DNA from 2 places in the Vibrio sp. F13 genome. Region 1 is predicted to be linked to the other one. Evidence: riboswitches for the same ligand, from Rfam matches in the RefSeq annotation. Region 1 holds a riboswitch; the other holds the start of a gene.
The links. Region 1 has a riboswitch for thiamine pyrophosphate ahead of thiB (thiamine ABC transporter substrate binding subunit). Riboswitches for the same ligand answer to the same signal wherever they lie in the genome.
Positions count from the first base shown of each region.

Region 2: it holds a riboswitch for thiamine pyrophosphate, as region 1 does, so the genes downstream of both, thiD (bifunctional hydroxymethylpyrimidine kinase/phosphomethylpyrimidine kinase) here and thiB (thiamine ABC transporter substrate binding subunit) in region 1, are expected to answer to the same signal.

Region 1 covers NZ_CP170175.1:2,127,165-2,133,206, forward strand. Annotated here, with positions in the region: gene mpl (UDP-N-acetylmuramate:L-alanyl-gamma-D-glutamyl-meso-diaminopimelate ligase) at 1-918, shown strand, start outside; gene LMH68_RS09820 (flavin prenyltransferase UbiX) at 957-1,580, shown strand; TPP riboswitch at 1,624-1,743, shown strand; gene thiB (thiamine ABC transporter substrate binding subunit) at 1,797-2,789, shown strand; gene thiP (thiamine/thiamine pyrophosphate ABC transporter permease ThiP) at 2,881-4,494, shown strand; gene thiQ (thiamine ABC transporter ATP-binding protein) at 4,494-5,198, shown strand; gene yjgA (ribosome biogenesis factor YjgA) at 5,322-5,846, opposite strand; gene pmbA (metalloprotease PmbA) at 5,965-6,042, shown strand, end outside.
Region 2 covers NZ_CP170176.1:1,692,723-1,698,764, forward strand. Annotated here, with positions in the region: partial or broken gene LMH68_RS22335 (ABC transporter permease) at 1-142, opposite strand, end outside; gene LMH68_RS22340 (ABC transporter ATP-binding protein) at 216-974, opposite strand; gene thiD (bifunctional hydroxymethylpyrimidine kinase/phosphomethylpyrimidine kinase) at 964-1,857, opposite strand; TPP riboswitch at 1,953-2,064, opposite strand; gene LMH68_RS22350 (DMT family transporter) at 2,163-3,080, opposite strand; gene LMH68_RS22355 (helix-turn-helix domain-containing protein) at 3,158-3,898, opposite strand; gene LMH68_RS22360 (DUF2999 family protein) at 4,144-4,395, opposite strand; gene LMH68_RS22365 (YdcF family protein) at 4,526-5,623, opposite strand.

The DNA.
Region 1 (6,042 bases):
CGCCTTGGTGAAAGCATGTTCTTCGTGGTAGAAGCCGACGAATACGACAGTGCTTTTTTCGATAAACGATCTAAGTTCGTTCATTACCACCCAAGAACCTTAGTGATGAATAACCTAGAGTTTGATCATGCGGACATCTTTGACGATCTTGAAGCGATTAAGCGACAATTTCATCATTTGGTGCGTACTGTGCCAAGCAATGGTCGCATTTTCTCACCTAAGCAAGACAGCGCTATTGAAGATGTTCTAGCTCGCGGTTGCTGGAGTGAAACTGAATCGAGTGGCGAGCAAGGCGACTGGGATGCCAAGAAACTGGTCAAAGATGGCTCTCAATTTGAGGTTTACTTCCAAAATGAATGTGTTGGAACCGTAAATTGGGATTTAGTGGGCGACCACAACGTAAATAATGCTTTGATGGCGATTGCAGCTGCACGTCATGTGGGCGTGACACCTGACCTTGCTTGTGAATCACTAGCTACCTTTATTAATACTAAGCGCCGTTTGGAGTTTAAAGGCGAGGTGGCAGGTGTGTCTGTTTATGACGATTTTGCTCATCATCCAACGGCGATTGAACTTACGCTCGGGGGATTACGTAATAAGGTCGACACTAAGAAAATCATTGCCGTTTTAGAGCCTCGTTCTGCCACCATGAAACGTGGTGTGCACAAAGAAATACTGGCTGATTCGTTGAAGCAGGCGGATTCTACCTACTTATTCCAACCGGATAACATTGATTGGTCAGTTCAAGATGTTGCAGACGCTTGTCACCAACCGGCACACGTGAGTGATGACATGGATGCATTCGTTGCTAAAATTGTCTCAGAGGCACAAGCTGGCGACCAAATTTTGGTAATGAGTAATGGTGGCTTTGGTGGCATTCATCAAAAACTGTTGGATGGATTGGCACTCAAAGGCTAACGGCATCCACGACCTTATAATTTGAAGTAATTGAGAACATGACAAAACACGATAAAGCGATAACCCTTGCTTTCACTGGCGCATCTGGTGCGCCTTATGGCCTGCGTTTACTTGAATGCCTTTTGGCAGCCGACTATCAGGTCTACTTGCTGATTTCATCGGCAGCGCGAGTGGTATTGGCGACCGAGCATGAACTTAAGTTACCTGCTGGGCCAGATGCGGCGAAACAAGCTTTGGTTAAACATCTTGGCTGCGACCCTGAAAAGCTGGTGGTGTGTGGCAAAGATGATTGGTTCTCGCCGGTTGCCTCTGGTTCAGCTGCACCGAAGCAGATGGTCGTTTGCCCATGTTCCGCGGGAAGCTTGGCTTCGATTGCACATGGATTGTCTGATAACCTGATTGAGCGAGCAGCAGACGTAGTCATGAAAGAGCGAGGACAGCTGTTGTTGGTGGTTCGTGAGACGCCATTTTCGACGCTTCATCTAGAGAACATGCATAAGCTTTCGACCATGGGCGTGACGATCATGCCTGCAGCCCCGGGTTTTTATCATCAACCTAAGTCAATTGAAGAACTGGTCGACTTTATGGTGGCGCGTATTCTAGATCACCTTGGTATCGAACAAGGTTTAGTGCCACGTTGGGGTTACGATCAACGTAATTGATCCAAACTTGATAGCTTATTGTTAAAAATCAAATTACAATTCTGAACACTCATCGGGGAGCGAACCATTCAAATAATGAATGCGAGCTGAGATCAAGCAGGTGCTTGGGACCCGTAAACCTGAACCAGATAATGCTGGCGTAGGAATTGAGTTAGGAACAACCTCTACCGTTCTCCTCCCTCAAACCTGTGCCGCTCAGACCATGGAGAGCGTCCAGTGAAATTCACATTAACTACCCTTGCTGTTACTACAGCTATTTCTTTTTCTGCCTTTGCTGCAGACAACACTTTGACTGTATACACCTATGACTCTTTTGCTGCGGATTGGGGCCCTCGTCCTGCCGTTGAAAAAGCATTCGAAGAGAAGTGTGGTTGTGATGTGAACTTTGTCGCGCTTGAAGATGGCGTGTCTATTCTTAACCGCTTGCGTCTCGAAGGCGGCAACAGCAAAGCTGACATCGTATTAGGCCTAGACAACAACCTAATGGCTGAAGCGAAAGCGACGGGCTTATTGGCTGAGCATAATGTTGATACGTCATCGGTAACGCTTCCTAATGGTTGGAACGACAGCACTTTTGTACCCTATGACTTTGGCTACTTTGCTTTTGTTTACAATAAAGAGAAACTGGAAAACCCGCCGAAGAGCTTGAAAGAACTGGTTGAGCAGCGTGATGATCTTAAGGTCATCTACCAAGATCCACGTACATCAACACCAGGCCAAGGCATGATGCTTTGGATGAAATCAGTATACGGTGATGAAGCGACAGCAGCATGGAAGAAGCTTGCTCAGAAAACAGTGACTGTAACCAAAGGCTGGTCTGAAGCTTACTCAATGTTCCTAGAAGGCGAGTCGGATTTAGTCTTGTCTTACACAACGTCTCCTGCTTACCACATTATTGCTGAGAGCGATTCTAAGTACGCAGCGGCAAGCTTTGAAGAAGGGCATTACACTCAAGTGGAAGTGGCTGCCAAGGTTAAAGGCAGTAAGAACGAGAAACTTGCTGATGAGTTTATGGCGTTTATCCTAAGTGATGAATTCCAAACGGCGATGCCAACAGGTAACTGGATGTACCCAGTGACGGATGTTGAGTTACCAAAAGGGTTTGAGCAACTTACGGTTCCTCAGAAAGCGCTGAGCTTTAGCTCAGAAGAGATCGCCGAGAAGCGTAAGCCATGGATTCGTGAATGGCAGAGTGCACTTACTTTTTAATTTGCTTTTAAAAAATTAGCTTTCTAACTTTCTGTATTTAAAGGTTTGTTCGATGTTAACTGAGCGAACCATTTACGGTAAAAAACAATCTATGATAAAGAAAACACCTAAGGTTGGGATTTGGGTAGCGATACTCATTACTGCCTTCGTGGTTTCAGCAGTTGGGGCATTGCTTAGCAATGCCCCTTCTCTTGATATCAGCCAAGTATGGTCCGATCCTTACTATTGGCATGTAACGAAATTCAGCTTTTATCAAGCGACACTCTCAACAGTGCTGAGTGTTGGCTTTGCTATACCTATTGCTCATGCGCTGTGTCGTAGGCAATTTTTTGGACGCGCTTTGTTGTTAAGGCTGTTCGCGTCGACCTTAGTCCTGCCTGTGTTAGTGGGCGTATTTGGCTTACTTGCGATCTATGGCAATAGTGGTTGGTTAGCTAAGTTTTTGGCGAGCTTCGATATTGAATTGCCATTTTCCATATACGGATTGAATGGTATTTTGCTGGCGCACGTTTTCTTTAACTTGCCTTATGCCAGTCGCTTACTTTTACAAGCGTTAGATACCGTGCCTGCCGAGCAACACAAGCTTTGTGCTCATTTGGGTATGAGTCATTGGAACAAATTCAGATGGGTTGAATGGCCACGTTTAAGACAGCAATTGCCTCATGTGTGTGGCTTAGTCTTCATGCTGTGTTTTACCAGCTTTGCTACCGTGATGGCACTAGGCGGTGGACCTAAATCAACCACTATCGAACTCGCTATTTATCAGGCGATTAAATTCGACTTTGACCTTCAAGCTGGTGCCTTGCTCGCGATATGGCAAATGCTGCTGTGTGGTGTGCTAGCAGTGAGCATTCAACGGCTATCGAAACCTATTTCAGTGACGGCCAGTCAGTTGTCTGAAGAGAAATATTTGGTTAAGGACAGCTGGTGGTCAAAAGCTTGGGATAGCTTTTGGATCATAATAGTCTCAATGCTGGTATTGCCGCCATTAGCTATGGTTATCGTCAGTGGAATTAACTCGCAGGCATTAACCGTACTCAGCAGCGAGCCGTTTTGGGCGGCGTTAATTACCTCGGTTAAAGTCGCGTCATTAGCAAGTGTTATCGCAGTTGGTATTGGTATCGCCATACTGCTGACTAGCCGAGCATGGCGTTTACAGAACAAGAATTTTCGAGCCGATAAAATCGAGCTGATTGGCACTATTATCTTAGTGACTCCGGGGCTGGTGATCAGTACGGGGATCTTCTTATTACTGCGTTCATTCACCGATGTCTTTAGTTTAGCTTTCTTTATCGTGATTGCCGTCAACAGCTTAATGGCGCTGCCTTACGTAATTAAAACCCTAGCTCAACCTATGCTGCATTTGTCTCAGCAGTATCAGTATGTGTGTGCAAGCTTGGGAATGACAGGTTTCACGCGTTTTAGGTTAGTGGAGTGGCGAGCACTGCGTAAGCCGATGGCGCAAGCCTTCTCGATTAGCTTTATGTTGGCGATGGGTGACTTAAGCGCGATTGCTTTGTTTGGTAGCCAAGATTTTAGAACTCTGCCTTTGTACCTATTCCAATTGTTAGGCAGTTATCAAATGGAAGCTGCGGCGGTAGTTTCTGTGAGCTTACTGTTACTGAGTGTCGGCAGTTTTAGCTTAATAGAATTCTTATTTACTCGAAGATCTAAGCTCGATGCTAAAGAATTAAGGAACCGATGATGTTAGTGATGAAAGATGTGGATTACCATTATCACAGAGAGTTGTTTAGCTTTGATTTTCAAGCTGAGCAGGGCGATATTGTTGCGCTTATGGGGCCGAGTGGTGCGGGTAAGTCTACACTGTTGGCGCTAGTTGCTGGTTTCATCGAGCCTACATCGGGTGAGATATCAGTGGCTGGGCAGTCGCTTATTGGTAAAGAAGCACATCAGCGTCCGTTGGCGATGTTGTTTCAAGAGCACAACCTGTTTGCCCATCTCACGGTACGTGAAAATATTGGTTTAGGTCTGCACCCGGGATTAAAGCTTACGGCAACCCAAAAGCTCAAAGTTGAGCAAGCAGCCGCACAAGTAGGTGTTGCAGAGTATTTGGATAGATTGCCTGAGCACTTATCCGGTGGTCAACGCCAGCGTGTCGCGTTAGCGCGTTGTTTTGTCCAACCTCATGATATTTGGCTGCTTGATGAACCTTTCTCTGCGCTTGACCCTTTGCTGCGTGAAGAGATGCTTAGCTTAGTGAAGCGATTAGCGGCAGAGCGAAATATTACGGTCTTGATGGTGACTCACCATTTAGGTGACGCACGCAGTATCGCGAATAAGTTTGTGTTTGTGGCGCTAGGTAAGGTGTTGGTTGAAGACTCGATAGAGGCACTGACGGCGGATCATCCACAGACAGAATTAAGCTCATTTGTTAAAGCGGGTGAGTGACGACTCATCACTCCTGTGAGTATTTATTGATATTGAGTGCTTCTTGATATCGAGTGCGTCAAAAACAAAAAGACCTAGCATGCGCTAGGTCTTTTATTGTCTTACAGAATAAAGCGACAAAGATTAGTCTTCTAGCTTTAGCTCTTTTAAGATTTGGAAGATTTCACGAGAAGCCTTTGCTGGCTTGTTCGCTGATTTCTCTTTGTTAGCTTGGCGAGCTAGCTGACGAAGACGCTGACGGTCTGCTTCAGGGTACATGTCCATGACTTCTGAAATGGCAGCATCGCCTTCAGCAACAACGCGATCACGCAGTTGCTCAAGCTTGTGCAGTTCAGCGGTTGCTTGCGAGTGCTTGTTACGTACTTTATCCAAAGCCGCTTGAATTGGCTCAGGATCAACATTGCGCATTACTTTACCAATGTATTGAAGTTGACGGCGCTTCGCTTCATTTTTAAAGCGTTGTGCATCTTTAATCGCTTGTGCCAAATCTTCAGACAGAGGAAACTTGTCTAATACAGAAGGCTTCAGGGAAACAAGTTCTTCCCCCAGTTTTTGTAGCGCTTCCATGTCGGTTTTCATTTCTGTCTTACTTACCCAGATGATTTCTTCTTCTGGTTCCCATGGGGCTTTTTGGTTTTTGCGAGCCATCTTTTCTGCCTATGTCACTATCTCAAACGAATATATTGCCTATTTTAGCAAGAATCTTGGGGAGAAAGCGAAATTCTTGTTATCCTACGTAATATTGACCTACAAAATTAGAATAGATATGGATGTAAAACAGCAAGTCGCCCAGCAAAGAGTTGAGCTAGAAGCCGCAGTAGCAAAAGCGTTGGACATGGCCTCT
Region 2 (6,042 bases), on a different replicon from region 1:
GTAACACATCGTAACGTTCAATCAGCTTTAAAAAGACTTCTGCAGGCGCTGGCAAAATGAAGCTCGGCATCTCGAAGACAACCACAACTAACTGCCATAAACCGAGAATCACAGCACTGCTGATAAGCAAACGAACAACAGGATTCATCTGACGAGGGCGTGCAGTGGTAGTCTGTGCGTTAGTTGAATGAGCCACAGTTTCGCTTCGCGTTAGATCATTCATAATCACGCTCCAACTGATCTAAGATCGCTTGTTGTAACTCAGCACATTCACCATCTAACACTCTTGGTGTGGCAGTGAGAGGCACAGATAAAGACTGAGCGTTCGCCGGTGTGCCTTGCAACACATACAAATTGTCCGCCAAACGCACCGCTTCTTGTGGGTCATGGGTGATCAACACAACGGTTTTATCTCTCAACAGCTCACACGCTAAGCTCTGTAGTTTGTGTCTCGTTACCGCATCCAGCGCAGAGAATGGCTCATCCATCAGCACCACTGGCTTGTCTTGCATTAAAGTTCGAGCCAAAGCGACACGTTGACGCATACCACCAGACAACTGATCCGGCATCGCATTCGCATAATCAGCCAAACCAACCGCAGCGAGCAACTCGAGTGCTTGATTGGTTTGCACTGCTTTGTCAGAAGCTGAATTTTGAAAACAATGACTCAGACATACATTGTCGATAACCGACAGCCACGGCAGTAACAAATCCTGCTGCGCCATGTAAGCGATGCGATCCGTTAAAGGCAATTCATCAGAGGTTGTCAATGTTCCCTGCCACTCCACCTTGTCGTCCAACAAGCCTGCCAGATAACGCAATACCGTGGTTTTCCCGCAGCCACTTCGACCTAGCAATACCGTCCACTTACCTGCGTTTAAGCTAAGCGACAATCCCGATAAGGTTGCGTGCTCACTGTCGTTATAACGTAAAGAGGCATTGCTGAGCTGAACACCCACCGTATTAACGGACATTCCCGTGCCCAGCGAAGAAGTGATTTACGGGCCCATGACCTTGGCCGACTTGCAACTCATCAGCATGAGCAATCGCGCGCGAAATGTATTGTTTGCCTAGCTCAACAGCCTCTGACAGCGTGTTGCCTTGCGCTAAGAAAGAAGCAATAGCAGATGAAAGCGTACAACCCGTACCGTGGGTGTTTTTGGTAGGAAAACGCTTCGCACTAATCAAAGCAGACGTGGTTGGCAGAATCAGTAAGTCGTTACTGTTCTCATCCTTCTCTAAATGACCGCCTTTGAGAAGAACGGCTTTAGCACCTAGTGCACGCAGGTCTTCAATCATATCCTGCATTTCGGCTTCGCTTTCAGGCACAGCTTTGCCTGTTAACGCCGCGCCTTCTGGCAAGTTAGGAGTAATGATGTCTGCCAGCGGAATCAGTTCTTGCTTTAGCGTCGTGATAGCTGAGTTTTCTAGAAGAAGATCGCCACTTGTCGCGACCATGACAGGGTCAATCACAAGATGCTTAGGTTGGTACTGCTTAATTTTGTCTGCGACGACTTTGATGATTTGCGAATCGGCCAACATGCCGACTTTCACAGCCACGATATTCAGATCAGTAAAAACCGCATCTAACTGACTGGCAACATGGTCGAGTGGAATAGGGAAAATGGCGGAAACGCCTTGCGTGTTCTGGGAAGTGATAGCGGTAATTACCGAACAAGCGAAACTACCTGTAGCAGACATAGCTTTAATATCAGCTTGGATACCCGCACCGCCGCCACTGTCTGAGCCTGCGATCGTCAATACAATCGGAGTGTTCGTTCGAATCGAACCATCAGCAGAGTGCTGTGAAACTGAGGTTTTTGGTGTTAAATCTTTTGAAATAGAACTGTGTGTCATTGTCGCTCCTACTATCTTACAAGACGTAGGAGAACGAACACTGATCGAAGGAGAAGTCGCATTAGGCTCATGAAAGTTTCATGGGTGCAGACGTAGATCGAGTGCTTATAGTTCCCTACGCCAGTGTTAACTGAATCAGGTTCAACGGGTCTCGACTAACGATCTCAGCAAACACCAAATAAGGTATATGCCCCCCGACTATTGATAGCGATAGTAACAGCACTCTCACAACTGAGATACTGATTTTATTCAATTATAAGAATTACGCATGAATAAATCTCAATTAGGCGTGACAAAACAAATACTTATAACGTTCCTTTAGATGGCTTCGACTGTATCAACAAGCACAGCACAATCAGAAACATACCTAGCCAACCTATAAAAGGAATCAGCTCACCGACAACGCAGACGGCAAGCACCGCTGCAACTACTGGTTCAAACAAAGTCAGTAGATTGGCACTACTCGCGGTCACATGGCGTAAACCAAAACTGAAGGCGATATAGCCCAAGCATTGTGGGATTAACGTCAGATAACTGATGACTAATACGTTAATCTGCGAGGAAAACAGGTTCTCCCCCGTAAACCAGAGTGTTGGCAGCAACAGCATCGCGCCGAGGCCAAAAATACTGCCCATCGCCGCTTGAGACTCAATGTCCTTGTCTATCAGTGCTTTTGTCGCCCAAGAATAAATGGCGTAACACAACCCAGCGAGCAAACCTAAAGCAATACCCAACAGCTTGAGATCATCACCTGACTCATTCGTAGATGAAGATTCTGAAAACACCAACAACCCAATACCCACCACACCAATCGCAAAGCTAGTGAGCCAACGTTTGTTGATATTATTCTTTTTGCTAATCAGACACTCTAACAATGCAGAAAAGAAAGGAGCAGTAGCTATCGACACCACTGTGCCCATTGCGACACCCGATAACTTCATCGAAGAGTAAAAAGCCAGAGGATAGATCGCCAAAGCCAGCGCACTCGCCGCTAACAACTTTTTGTTGAGCAAAAGCTTATCAAGTGAAGATAAGATCTTTCGATACGCCAAGACTGCTTGCATTAAGCCGCCGACGCCCATTGAAAAAGCACCAATCGCTAATGGGCTGAGATCAGGCGCAAAGCTTGCGGCGGTGCCTGTCGTGCCCCATAAAACAGAAGCAAACACGATGGCTAAAGTGCCCGTTTGGAATTCGTTAACGCGATTGATGGCAAGATTCATTTCTATTACCTAGTCTATTTTCATTTCTGAAATAGATAATAGTGAACATATACTAAGTTGAGTTTGCCAAAAGGACGCTATTCTTGTTTTGGAAGACTCTCTTTCATCGAGCCCAAAAACGCCCTTGGAGACATGCCAAAGTGCTGAGAGAAGCGTCGACTGAATGCAGACAAGTCACTATAACCCACATTTTCTGCGACCAATTGAACGGGTAAATCGGTATGGCTAAGCAAGGCTTGAGCTTTCTCCATACGATAGCGAGTGATGTACTTAAGCGCACTGATTCCAATGCACTCTTTAAAGCGCTTCTTAAATTGAGTGGGGCTCAAGCAAGCCGTTTCTGCAAGCTGAGAAATAGAGAGAGGCTGGGCGTAATTATCCGCAATGAGCCTTTGGACCGCTCGAATACGAGGGTCGATGCTCTTGCTCACTTTTTGTTGCTCTAATAACAGTGAAAACACATCCAAGATGGATGATTCAATGCCACTGTCCACTTGGTATTCCAACTGCTTTTCAACAAACAGCAAGAAGCTCATTAAGGGTGGCGTGATAGTAAACACCGAGAGCTCATGCTCTAACAAGTGCTGCGGTAACTCTGCCATATCTGCGACAATAAACCGCGCTGCTTCATCCGCCTTAAACGCATGCGCTGTGGTTACCGGAATCACCACGCATTCGCCCACGGCCACCTTGCCGACATATCCCACCATTTCAATACTAATACTCCCTTGAATAGGCAGCACGAGTTGATGGTAGCCATCATGGGCATGAGTATTAAATTGCTTGGTGTAAGATCGAATGCTTAGGCTAGATTTCATGAGCAACGCCGGAATTCAGTTTATTGAAACATGAGTGTTAAAAAGAAATTACATGATTTAAGCGAGGGAGTCACATCGGACTAGTATTTTTGTCGTATCTCTTTCTAGCCTTTCTAAGTCGGATCAAAAAAGCCGTTTAAGTATTGATACTCAAACGGCTTTTTACTCAAGTCTAATTCGCAATCTCAAGAACAGTTAACCGAATCGGCTATCACTTCCTAACAAAATCGCTCATTCAGACTCTATTATTTTTGAAGTTGCTCTTTAGCGGCTTCAACCTTAGAAAAATCTAGGCCAAGCTCTTCAACTGCTTCTTTGATTAGCGCAGGGTTTTGCATTACCTGGCCCATCAGCATTTGAAGTTTATCTTGTGGTAAGCCAAGTTGGCTGATCGTCGCCATTGCTGCAAGAGGGTTCTCGGTCAACGTCTTGAATAGCTCGCTGATCTGCTCGTCGCTAATATTGTTCTCTTTCAACATTGCTAAAATCGGGTTCATTTTTTTGCCTTTGAAACACTAAATTAAGTAGGAGCACAGCATACCATCTAGTTGTGCTCGATTGTACTAGCAAGTGAAGCTTTGGTTTAACACGAACTGTACTTTTCCCAAACGCAAAGAATGCTTGGGCTTAACGAGATTCCAATGGGTAAGAGCGGTAGCTCCACATACCATAGGTTCTCAGTGCGTCACGGTAGATGCCTAGAAGCTCACCACTGCTCGCTTTCTTAAGATCTTCTAGCGGCTTGTCTGGGTAAGAAACCGTATCGAAGGTAATGCCCTGAGGGCCCGTTTGCCAGCTAGCGATTTCAAACAGAGTTTGACCACGACGAACATGGCTTGCCGAGCTAATAATGGTCGCGTGCTTAATATCATGGCGAGCAAGTGCGTAGCTACTGAATAAGGCATTGCCTACCGTGCTGGTCGCGTAATTCTCTTCGATGATGCGATCTTTGCTTACCCCTTTCTCGATAAGCCAATCCGCCATTAACTTACCTTCAGTCTTATGATTCTTTGGCACTCCGCCCGTCAACACGATCATCGCATCAGGGTTAGCTTTCGACATTGCTAATGTGGTTTCAAGACGTTCAATCAAGATTTCATGCATAGAGCCATCAGGGTTAAGCGCGTAGCCCAAAGTGACGATGGCACCGTGATCGCTCAACAGTCCCTTATCTGCAGACTCTTTAAGAGGTGTTTCTAACACGCGGTCAACCGTTGCAAAAATACGTTTGATGTCTTCAGCCTTGCCTTTATTCAGGCTTTCCAGTTTATCCATGTGCTTGTTGGATTCACTTTCATTGCCTTCAAATCTTTGCCAAACCGCAAGATACGCATGCAAGTCGACATCGTCTGGCGCAACCGTCAGTGCTTGTTCAAACAACTCAATAGCGCGTTCTGCGTTCTTGTTGTAGATCTGAGCGTTCGCCGCCGAAATCAACAAGTCAGTACGGTAAGGTTCTAGCTGGTACGCTTCTAACAATCGGTTAGTCACAATTTCCATGTTGCTTGGCATTTTAGCCGTGAAGCCCGCGTGAGAAATTCTTGCCGGAGACTTAAACGCCTGCAACGCATCAAGAAGTAGTTGATCGACAACTTGTCGCTTAGTCACCAACTGCGCGTAATCCGCAGAAGCCTGTACAGCACCATCGTTAGCAGCAAAAGAGTAAGGTGTTGCGCCAAAAGCGAGCATGCCACCAAGAGCGAGGGCGATAATGTTCTTTTTCATGGAAAGATCCTGTGTCGTTAAGTGTTCACATCAGATTTGTTCACCAATGTAAGTCCCTAAGATTAAAAAACCGTGAACCAAACCTTACTCTCCAAGGTTTATATTCATTTGTTGCATAAGATGTGGCAGCAGATCACGATTTTGAACTTACCAATAAGCCTGTGCATCCAGATAATTCTGGTTTGAACCAGTGCTCAACGTTTTTGTTGGAATATCTGACTGCGGATTTCATACGCCCTATCCCGCCAAAAACCACCCATCACAAATCCGAACTCCGCATAAAGCAACGAATCAAAAAACCACTTTAAGCTCATTTTTTCAACAACTTAAAATCCAACACACTGAATCGCGCGATTTTACCCCTCGCTCAAATAACGAGGTCTTCAACACATAGAGTTGGAATGCGAGTCAGAAGATCT